One region of the Gordonia phthalatica genome, then DNA from elsewhere that is predicted to be linked to it. Evidence: predicted binding sites of a transcription regulator. Region 1 holds the regulator's gene; the other holds the start of a gene.
What was found. The regulator LexA, encoded in region 1, represses DNA repair genes until DNA is damaged. The targets are predictions, from matches to a motif close to CGAACANNTGTTCG.
Positions count from the first base shown of each region.

Region 1 (4,810 bases):
ACTGTCCGCCCGGGTCTCCCCCGTGATCCGGTCGCGCGCCCCCGAGTACTTCGTCGCCGCCGTCGCCGCGCTCGCCGAGTACTCACCCGTGCGCAGGGCGATCGACGCCCGCAGCGGCACCCTCGCCGCAGACGACGTGGCCGACCAGACATCGAATCTGGTGTTCGACGGGTTCATCGGTGCCACCGCGCTGGTGCACCTGCGGTCGCTGCCCCGCTACCTCACCGCCGCCCGACTGCGTCTGGAAGGACTGGCCACCGCGGGTGCTCGGGACAACGAAGCCCTCGCTTCCATCGACCGCGTGGTCGCGGCGTGGAACCGTCGCGAAGCCCAGTTGCCCGCGTCGCGACACGCGGATCTGGCCGAACTGGTCCAGTGGCGCCTCGAAGAACTGCGCGTCAGCCTGTTCGCTCAGCAGCTCGGCACCAGCGGTTCGGTGTCCGAACAGCGCATCATCAAGGCGATCGACAAGTTCTGAGCGGTCAGCGCCGGTCGCGACGCAGTTCGTCGATCTCGCGCTGGAAGTCGTCGGCCGACTCGAACGATCGGTACACCGACGCGAACCGGAGGTAGGCCACCTCGTCGAGGTCGCGCAGCGGACCGAGGATGGCCATCGCCACCTCGTTGCTGGAGATCTCGGCGGACCCGGACGAGCGCACGGCGTCCTCGACCTGGGAGGCGAGTTTCGCCAGCGAGTCCTCGTCGACGTGCCGCCCCTGGCTCGCACGCCGCACGCCCTTCATGACCTTCTCCCGGCTGAAGGGCTCGGTGAGGCCGTTGCGTTTCACGACGGTCAGGACGGCGGACTCGACGGTACTGAAGCGACGCCCGCACGCACTGCACGACCGGCGGCGACGAATCGCCTGACCGTCGTCGGTGACTCGGGAATCGACCACTCTGGTGTCGTCGTTCTTGCAGAACGGGCAGCGCATGGGTCGAGAATACCCGGCAGCCCGACACGGCCGTGGAGCCAGGGACTATCGGTAGTCCGGCACGATCAACGGCTGGCCGACCACCAGGCCGGAGGTCTCGAGTCCGTTCAGCTCGCGCACCTGAGCTATCACCCCGTCGACGGGCAGGTCGGGGGCGATCCGCTCGGCCAGCGATGTGAGCGACTCCCCGGACCGCACGTAGACCACGGACGTGGCGGCCGGCGTGACCGGAGCGGCACCGTCCTGCGCCCCGCCGTCGATCATGAGCACCAGCCAGGCCATCGCGGCGAGCACGCCGGCGACGAGGAGGACGCTGACCCACCGATGTTCGAACGGACGAACAACCGTTCGGCTCCGTTCCTCCGTTCGAACGACCCTGCCCCCCGAATGGGCGATCGATGACCGACGAACGCCGATGTCGCGGCGTTCGGGACGACCGGTGGGACGGCAGACCCGGGAGGTCTCGACGACCGGAAGGTCGCAGGTCATGGTCATCTCGCGGACGAAACGGCGCGGCGCGGGCGCCGTGACGGTGGGGGTACTCATCGCTCGTCTCCATTCGATCGAGTGTTCGAAGAACTCTTGTTCGATAGTTAACACGATGGGTCTGACAATCGCCGACACGCATCGAACAATTGTTTGAGTTTTGTGACCTACTCAACTAGCCTTCAGGTCATCGATCGAACACAGCTGACGAAAGGCCACACCGGTGACTGACACGCCCGATCCGATGCTCTCGACCGCCACGCTCGAGGCGTCGCTCACCCAGCGTCAGCGCGACGTTCTGGAGGTCATCCGCAAGTCCGTCCGCGAACGCGGCTACCCGCCGAGCATCCGCGAGATCGGCGAGGCGGTGGGCCTCACGTCCACATCGTCGGTGGCGCATCAACTCCGCACCCTGGAGCGCCGAGGCCTTCTCAAGCGCGATCCCCACCGCCCCCGCGCGGTCAACGTGCGCGACGACTCGCGCACGCCCCCGTCGGGCGGCGCGGCCGTCGACGGTGACGCCCTGCCCACCCCGACCTTCGTCCCCGTCCTCGGTCGGATCGCCGCCGGCGGGCCGATCCTCGCCGAGCAGGCCGTGGAGGAGGTCTTCCCGCTGCCGCGCGAACTGGTCGGCGAGGGATCACTGTTCATGCTGCGCGTCGTCGGCGAGTCGATGGTCGATGCCGCGATCTGCGATGGCGACTGGGTGGTGGTGCGTCAGCAGAACGTCGCCGACAACGGCGACATCGTCGCCGCCATGATCGACGGTGAAGCCACCGTCAAGACGTTCAAGCGGACCGACGGCCACGTGTGGCTGATGCCGCACAACGAGCACTTCGACCCCATCCCCGGTGACGACGCCGCCATTCTCGGCAAGGTCGTCACCGTGATGCGGCGAATCTAACCGAGCATCACTCCCCGAGCGCCGCGCGAGCGGCGTCTCGAGCGGCCGCGGGACTCGCGGCGGCAACCGCCGCCGCACCCGCGGCCCTGCACTGTTCCAGGGTCACCCCGCTCAGCTTGAGACCGACGGCGGCCGACGCCGCGGGTGCCGACGACAGCGACGTGACGCCCAGCCCCACCAGCACGCAGGCCAGCAGCGGGTCGGCGGCCGCTTCACCGCACACGCCGACCTGCTTCCCCTGACGCTGTCCGGCGTCACCGACGCGCGCGATCAGCGCGAGGACCGCGGGCTGCCACGGATCGGTCAGCGTGGCGAGGTCGGGCGACATCCGGTCGGCGGCCATCGTGTACTGCGTGAGGTCGTTGGTGCCGATCGAGACGAAGTCGACCTCCGCGAGGATCGCGTCGGCCATGATGGCCGCCGACGGCACCTCCACCATGACTCCCGGGATCAGGCCGCGATCGCGGATCTGCCCGGCGAACTCGCGCGCCTCGTCGACGGTCGCGATCATCGGCGCCATGACCCACGGCGTGGCGCGGCCATCGCCCTGCGCCGCGGCGGCGAGCGCGTCGAGCTGCTTGTCGCGGATCTCGGGATGGGTCTGCACGATCCGGTTGCCACGGACACCCATGGCGGGGTTCGGCTCGTCGGCGTGGGCGACGAACTTCAGGGGCTTGTCCGAGCCGGCGTCCAGGGTGCGGATCACCACCTTCTGGCCGGGGAACGCGTCGATCACCTCGCGGTAGAGCGCCACCTGCTCCTCGACGGTCGGCTCGTTCGACCGGTCGAGGAAGGCGAGTTCGGTGCGGAACAGTCCGACGCCCTGCACCGGGGCCTCGGCACCGGCCCGCGCCGAGACGCCGTCGGCGACGTTCGCGAGAATCAGCACCTCGTGCCCGTCGGCGGTGCGGCCCGGCCCCCGCCACGCCGCGATCTGTTCGGCCTTCTCCCGCGCATGCTCGACGGCGGCGGCGATGGCGTCCGCGTCGGGCTCGGTTCCGACTGTTCCTCGGTCGCCGTCGACGTATCCCAGTGCCCCCGTGGGGATCTCATCGAGGTCGGCGGCGGCGACCACGCACGGAATGGCGAGCTGGCGAGCGATGATCGCGGTGTGGCTGCTCGGCCCGCCGAGCCGCATGCCGAGCCCGATCACCCGCGTCGGATCCAATCCCGCGGTGTCCGCGGGCGCGAGGTCGTCGGCGAGCAGGATCGAGGGGACCTCCGGGTTCGGGATGCCGGGCTCCGGAAGACCGAGGAGTTCCGCGACGACGCGGTCGCGGACGTCCTTCAAGTCGGTCACCCGCTCGGCCATCAGGCCGCCCAGCTTGGTGAACATCTCGGCGAACTGATCGGTCGCGGCGATGGCGGCCAGCGGCGCGGGAACCCCCGCCTTGATGGACTTGCCCGCCGTGCTCGCCCATCCGCGGTCGCGCGCCAGACCCGCGGTGGCCGTGAGGACTTCGGCGGCGACACCGGTGCTGTGCGACGCCCGGTCGGCGAGCCGGTCACCGACGACGGCGGCAGCGGCGGTGAAGCGTTCCATCTCCGCCTCGCGGAGGTCCTCGGCGATCGTCGTGGCGTCGATGCCGTCGAAGCTCGGGCGCTCGCCCGGTCGGATCACGGGTCCGTAGGCGAGGCCCCCGACGACGGGAGTGCCGGAGACGATGGTCTGCGCTGCGAACGGGTTGTCGGCCTGCAAGTCGGAAGTCACCTGGGTCATGTGAGACAGATTACAAGAACCTCTTGACGTGGCAACACGGACCCATGTAAACAAAGATGTAGATCCAAACAAATCAACAGAAATCAACATTCGCTGTGATCCACACCTCCGGATCCGGGCCTCGAAGGAGTCGCGATGTACGCCGAAGAACGGCAGTCCGCGATCGCGAACGAAGTGCGTTCGCGCGGTCGCGTCTCGGTCGCCGACCTCGCCGCCCGGTTCGCGGTGACCGGCGAGACCGTGCGCCGCGACCTGGCGATTCTGCAGCGCAACGGGTACCTGGTCCGCGTGCACGGAGGCGCCGTCCGTCCCGACGTCGCCGCGGTGATCGACGAGCCCGACCTGATCGTCCGCGAGGAGACCCGCCGCGTGGAGAAGGCTGCGATCGGTGCCGCCGCAGCCCGACTCCTCCCGGCCGACGGCGGATCAGTCCTCATCGACGCCGGCACCACCACACTTCAACTCGCACTCGCCATCCACGGCGACACCCGCCTCACGTACATCACCAACAGCGTGCAGATCGGCGGCATCGTCGCCGAGCTCAGTTCGGCGACGGTCCTGCTGACCGGCGGTCGACTGCGCCCGAAGACCGGAGCTGCGGTCGGTGCGGAGGCGATCGCGATGCTCTCCCGCGTCCGCGCGTCGATCGGCTTCGTCGGCACCAACGCGCTGTCGATCGCCCACGGGCTGTCCACACCCGACTCCGACGAGGCCGCCACCAAGCGCGCCATGATCGCCGCCTGCGCCACCACCGTCGTCGTGGCCGAC
Region 1 is NZ_CP011853.1:1,946,609-1,951,418, reverse strand. It holds gene hrpA (ATP-dependent RNA helicase HrpA) at 1-478, shown strand, start outside; gene nrdR (transcriptional regulator NrdR) at 483-932, opposite strand; gene ACH46_RS21595 (LysM peptidoglycan-binding domain-containing protein) at 978-1,478, opposite strand; gene lexA (transcriptional repressor LexA) at 1,663-2,322, shown strand; gene ACH46_RS09120 (phosphoenolpyruvate--protein phosphotransferase) at 2,330-4,042, opposite strand; gene ACH46_RS09115 (DeoR/GlpR family DNA-binding transcription regulator) at 4,178-4,810, shown strand, end outside.

Region 2 (4,810 bases), 2.0 Mb from region 1:
TCGTCCACGCTGCATCGCTCGCGCCGGATCGGCGCAGCCGAGGTCGCGGCACTGGCACCGACCGTGCAGCGCGACGGCCTCCGCGGCGGGCTCCTGAACTGGGACGGCCAGCTGAACGACGACGCCCGCCTCGTCGTCGACATCGCCCGTACCGCAGCAGGTTTCGGCGCCACCGTCCTCACCCACGCGAGCGCGAGCGACGTCACCGGCACCTCGGTGCGGGTGACCGACGAACTGACCGGCCAGACCTTCGAGGTGCAGGCCAAGGCGGTCGTGAACGCGACCGGCGTGTGGTCGGCGGAGGTCGACTCCGCCATCGCGCTGCGCCCCAGCCGCGGCACCCACCTGGTCTTCAGCCAGGACACCTTCGGTGGTCTTCGCGCCGGCCTCACGGTCGCGGTGCCCGGCCACTTCGGTCGCTACGTGTTCGCGCTCCCGCAGCCCGACGGCCGCGTGTACGTCGGCCTGACCGACGAGGAGACCTCGGGCGAGATCCCCGACGTCCCGCGGGCCGACGAGAGCGAGATCGACTTCCTGCTCGCCACCATCAACCTCGCGCTCGGCACGCCTCTGACGCGCGACGACATCCTCGGCACCTTCTCCGGCCTGCGTCCGCTGCTCGACTCCGGTGCGGGCGAGACGTCTGACGTGTCGCGCAAGCACGCCGTCCTGACTCGCCCGGACGGCCTGGTCACCGTTGTCGGCGGCAAGCTCACCACCTACCGCCGGATGGCCGAGGACGCCGTCGACGCCGCCCTCGAAGCCTCCGGCCAGACTGCAAACCCCTGCCGCACGCGTACGTTGCCGCTGGTCGGCGCGCCCGCGGGCAAGAACCCGACTGCGGCGCTGGCGCGCGTCGCGGCGCCCGACCGACTCGTCGCCAAGTACGGCACCGAGGCGCCCGCGGTCGTGGCACTCGGCGAGGCCGATCCCGCACTCGCCGAACGCGTGGCCCCCGGAACCGAGATCACCCGCGCGGAGCTGGTCTTCGGCGCGCTGGCCGAGGGCGCCGTCGACGTCGACGACCTGCTGGAGCGACGTACGCGGCTGTCGTTGACGCCTCTGGTCGCGGAGGCTGCCCGGCCGCTGGCGGAGAAGGTGTTCGCCCGGTCCGTGGACTGAGCTCAGTCCGGCAGCATCGGCGTATCCGGCATCGCGCGGCGTCCCACCAGGACGCCGCGCGTCACCGCGCCCTTTCCGAAGCGGGTGCGGAGGGAGTCGATCGCGACATCGAGTTCCCCGGCGTGGTCGTCGCCGTCGAACGGGATGGCCAGCTGGACGGCGCTGTGATCGGACAGGTTGGTCAGCGACAGTCCGATCAGCGTGCAGCCACGCTCGCGGATCAACGGCATCGCCTCGTCGAGCAGACCCCGCGCGGTGGCGAGAATCGTCTCGGTGCCGTCGGTCGGCTCGAACAAGGTGCGGGACCGCGTGACGCGTTCGAAGTCATGGAATCGCAAGCGCAGCACGATGGTTCGGGTCAGGCGGTCGGCTGATCGGAGGCGCCTTCCCAGACCGTCGACGATGGCGACCAGGGTCGCTTCGATGTCGGCTTCGGATTTCACTCTTCTGCCGAGTGCACGTTGGGCCCCGATCGAGCTCCGTCGCTTTCCGGTCGTGACACGACGCGGGTCGTGCGCCATCGCGAGCGAGTACAGGTGGCGCCCGGTGCCGCGTCCGAGCAGCGCGCTCAGCCGTTCCTCGCCGAGCGACGCCATCTGCCCGACGGTGTCGATGCCTGCATCGTGCAAGCGCTGTTCGGTCTTCGCTCCGACACCCCACAGGCGCCGGACCGGCAGCGGGTGCAGGAACTCGATCTCCTTGCCCGCCGTGACGTGCAGCAGTCCATCGGGCTTGCCCGCGGCGCTCGCAACCTTCGCGACGAACTTGCTGGTGGCAACACCCACCGTGATCGGAAGGCCGACCTCGTCGCGCACCCGTTCACGCAACCGCCGGGCGATGGACACCGGTGTGCCGCTGATCTTTCCGAGACCACCGACATCGAGGAACGCCTCGTCGACGGAGATCCCTTCGACGAGTGGCGTGACGTCGTGGAAGATGCCGAAGACGTCTCGGCTGGCCTGCGTATAGGCCTCGAACCGGGGGCTCACCGTCACCGCGCGCGGTGCCAGCGCACGCGCCTCGTGTCCGGGCATCGGACACCGCACACCGAGCGCCTTCGCCTCGTAGCTCGCCGCCACGACGACCCCACCGCCGACGAGCACCGGCTGGCCCCTCAGCGAGGGATCGTCGCGCTGCTCCACCGAGGCGTAGAAGGAATCGAGATCGGCATGCAGAATCGACGCCTGCTGCCGGTTGCCCGCTTCGATCCTCATGGCCGCATGATGCCACTCGGGTACGACATCCTCGCCGCAAAACCCCTCGAAAAGATTTTCGATAAATCCCTTGACCGGGGTGAATAGTTGAGTAATATAGATCACATCATCAAGGAACGTACGAGCGACTTCGAAGGGAGGTTCACCCGATGCCCGCACCGCAGTCCACGCCCTCGTCGGTCGAGCTTCCCGACGACCCCGTCGCCCTGGCTCAGCTGCTGGTGGGCGTCACCGAAGCCCTCCGCACGGCGAACCTCGACGCCCTCACCGAAGACGAGCTGGTCACCGTCGCCGAAACCGCCGAACAGGCCCGCCGCGTCGCAGACGCCGCCGACGCGCAGATCATCACCGCCGTCTCCGACCGCGCCGCCTACCGCAAAGCCGGCTGGATCCGACTCAACCAATTCCTCGGCTTCGGCCTGCGCCTCGCCCCCGGCGAAGTCAAGCGCCGCACCCTGGCCGCCGCCAAGGTCGGGCGGCTGTCCAACCTCCGCGGTGAGGTCCTGGACCCGGTCCTCCCGGCCACCGCGGCGGCCCTGGCCGACGGTGCCGTCTCCGCAGCCCACGTCCTGGTCATCACCGACGTCATGCGGCTGATCCCCGACCGGGTTCCCGCCGACATCGTCGCCGACGCCGAAACCCACCTCGCCCAGGCCGCCCGCACTCTGGCCCCCGACCAACTACGCAAGGTCGGCCACCGCCTCCTGGCCCACCTCGACCCCGACGGCCAGGCCACCGATGAACGCGACCGGCAACGGACCCGCGAACTGACCCTGGCCCACCAGGACGTGCGCCTGATGTCCAAGCTCACCGCCTGCCTCACCCCGCAGGTCCGCGCCAAACTCGACCTCATCCTCACCGCCTGGGCCGCGCCCGGGTTCAACAACCCGGACGACCCCGACTCCCTGCACGGGGCGTGCGATGCCCCCGGCATCGACCCCGCCGCCCGCGAAGCCGCCGCCCAGCGGGACCTGCGCTCACCCGGCCAGCGCAACCACGACGCCCTCGAAGCCCTCCTGGACTTCGCCCTCACCCACCAGGCGCTCGGCGCCCCGGGCAAGCTCTCCAGCTCGCTGGTCATCACCGCCGACCTGACCGACCTCGCCACCGGCACCGGCATCGCCCTGACCGCCACCGGCACCCGCCTACCAGTCAGCGCCCTGGTCGACTTCGCCGCCGACGCCGTCCCCTACCTCGAAGTATTCGCCGGGGCCACCCGCGAAGTCCTCTACCTCGGGCGCGGCAAGCGATTCGCTTCCAAGGCCCAACGCCTGGCCCTGTTCGGCCGCGACCGCGGCTGCACCGCCCCCGGCTGCGACCGCCCCTTCTCCCAGACCGAGGCCCACCACATGCCCGACTGGCAACACGGCGGCCCCACCGACATCGACCACCTCGGCGCCGCATGCGGCGGCCACAACCGCGCCGCCAGCACCGGCCCCGCCCGCTGGGACACCCACATCCTCGACACCCAAGCAGGCGACGACGCCGGCCGCGTCGGCTGGAAACCCGCCGACCGCGACCTCCCGCCCGCGGTCAACCCCATCCACTACGCGGACCTCCCACTCCGCCGGCCACCACCGACCGCAGATCCTCCCACCGGGCGGACCTCCCCAGCGGAGTACCAACTCCTGCACCTGCTCGCAGGCCACCCCGCCACGCCCCTGCGCGCGACGGACCTGCAGTTCCCACCCGCTGCCTGACCACCCCGGTCAGGCAGCGGGCAGGAGCCGTTGCCCGACGATGACATCTGTCATGTCGAACCCGTGCAGAACCCACGCGAAGCGATGACTCGGCGCACTACTGGGTGCCGCCGCATCCGGCGAGAGTTGAAGGCATGAACTCCACGGCACAGCACCCCGACACCAACCGCCCCCGGCCCGAGGCAGGTCTTCGCGACGCCTCCCTCCACGACCTCTTCATGGACTGCTGCCGATTCGGCCCCGCACCGACGCAGTCCCGCGAGCTCTTCGTCCACGCGGTGACCCTCCTGCTGATCGCGATCGTCTTCGTGATCGTGAAGCCCGCCGTCGGGTTCATGATCGCCGCCGTCGTCCTGGTCGCGATCATGTTCGGCATCCGCTGGGCCATCGGCACACGCACCAAGTGGGCCACCCGATGAGCCCGATCATCTCCGCGCGCGGTGTCCATCGCTGGTACGGACACGGCAAGGACGCGTACCACGCGGTCCGGGGCATCGACCTGGACGTGCATCCCGGCGAGGTCTTCGCCCTGCTGGGCACCAACGGTGCGGGCAAGACGTCGTCGCTGGACCTGCTGGAGGGTCTGGCGAAGGTCGACGAGGGCACCATCGAGGTCTTCGGCCTCGACCCCGTCCGTGACCGGAAGTCCGTCCGCCCCGACATCGGCATCATGCTGCAGTCCGGCGGGCTGCCCGCCGAGTTGACGGTCGTCGAGACCCTGCAGATGTGGCGCGGGACGTGCACCCACCCGACGACCGTCGACGACGTTCTCGG
Region 2 is NZ_CP011853.1:4,359,334-4,364,143, forward strand. It holds gene ACH46_RS20400 (glycerol-3-phosphate dehydrogenase/oxidase) at 1-1,122, shown strand, start outside; gene dinB (DNA polymerase IV) at 1,125-2,336, opposite strand; gene ACH46_RS20410 (HNH endonuclease signature motif containing protein) at 2,486-4,036, shown strand; gene ACH46_RS20415 (hypothetical protein) at 4,171-4,455, shown strand; gene ACH46_RS20420 (ABC transporter ATP-binding protein) at 4,452-4,810, shown strand, end outside.
Region 2: a site for LexA is predicted at 2,384-2,397, ahead of ACH46_RS20410 (HNH endonuclease signature motif containing protein). Genes of this name have one in related genera too.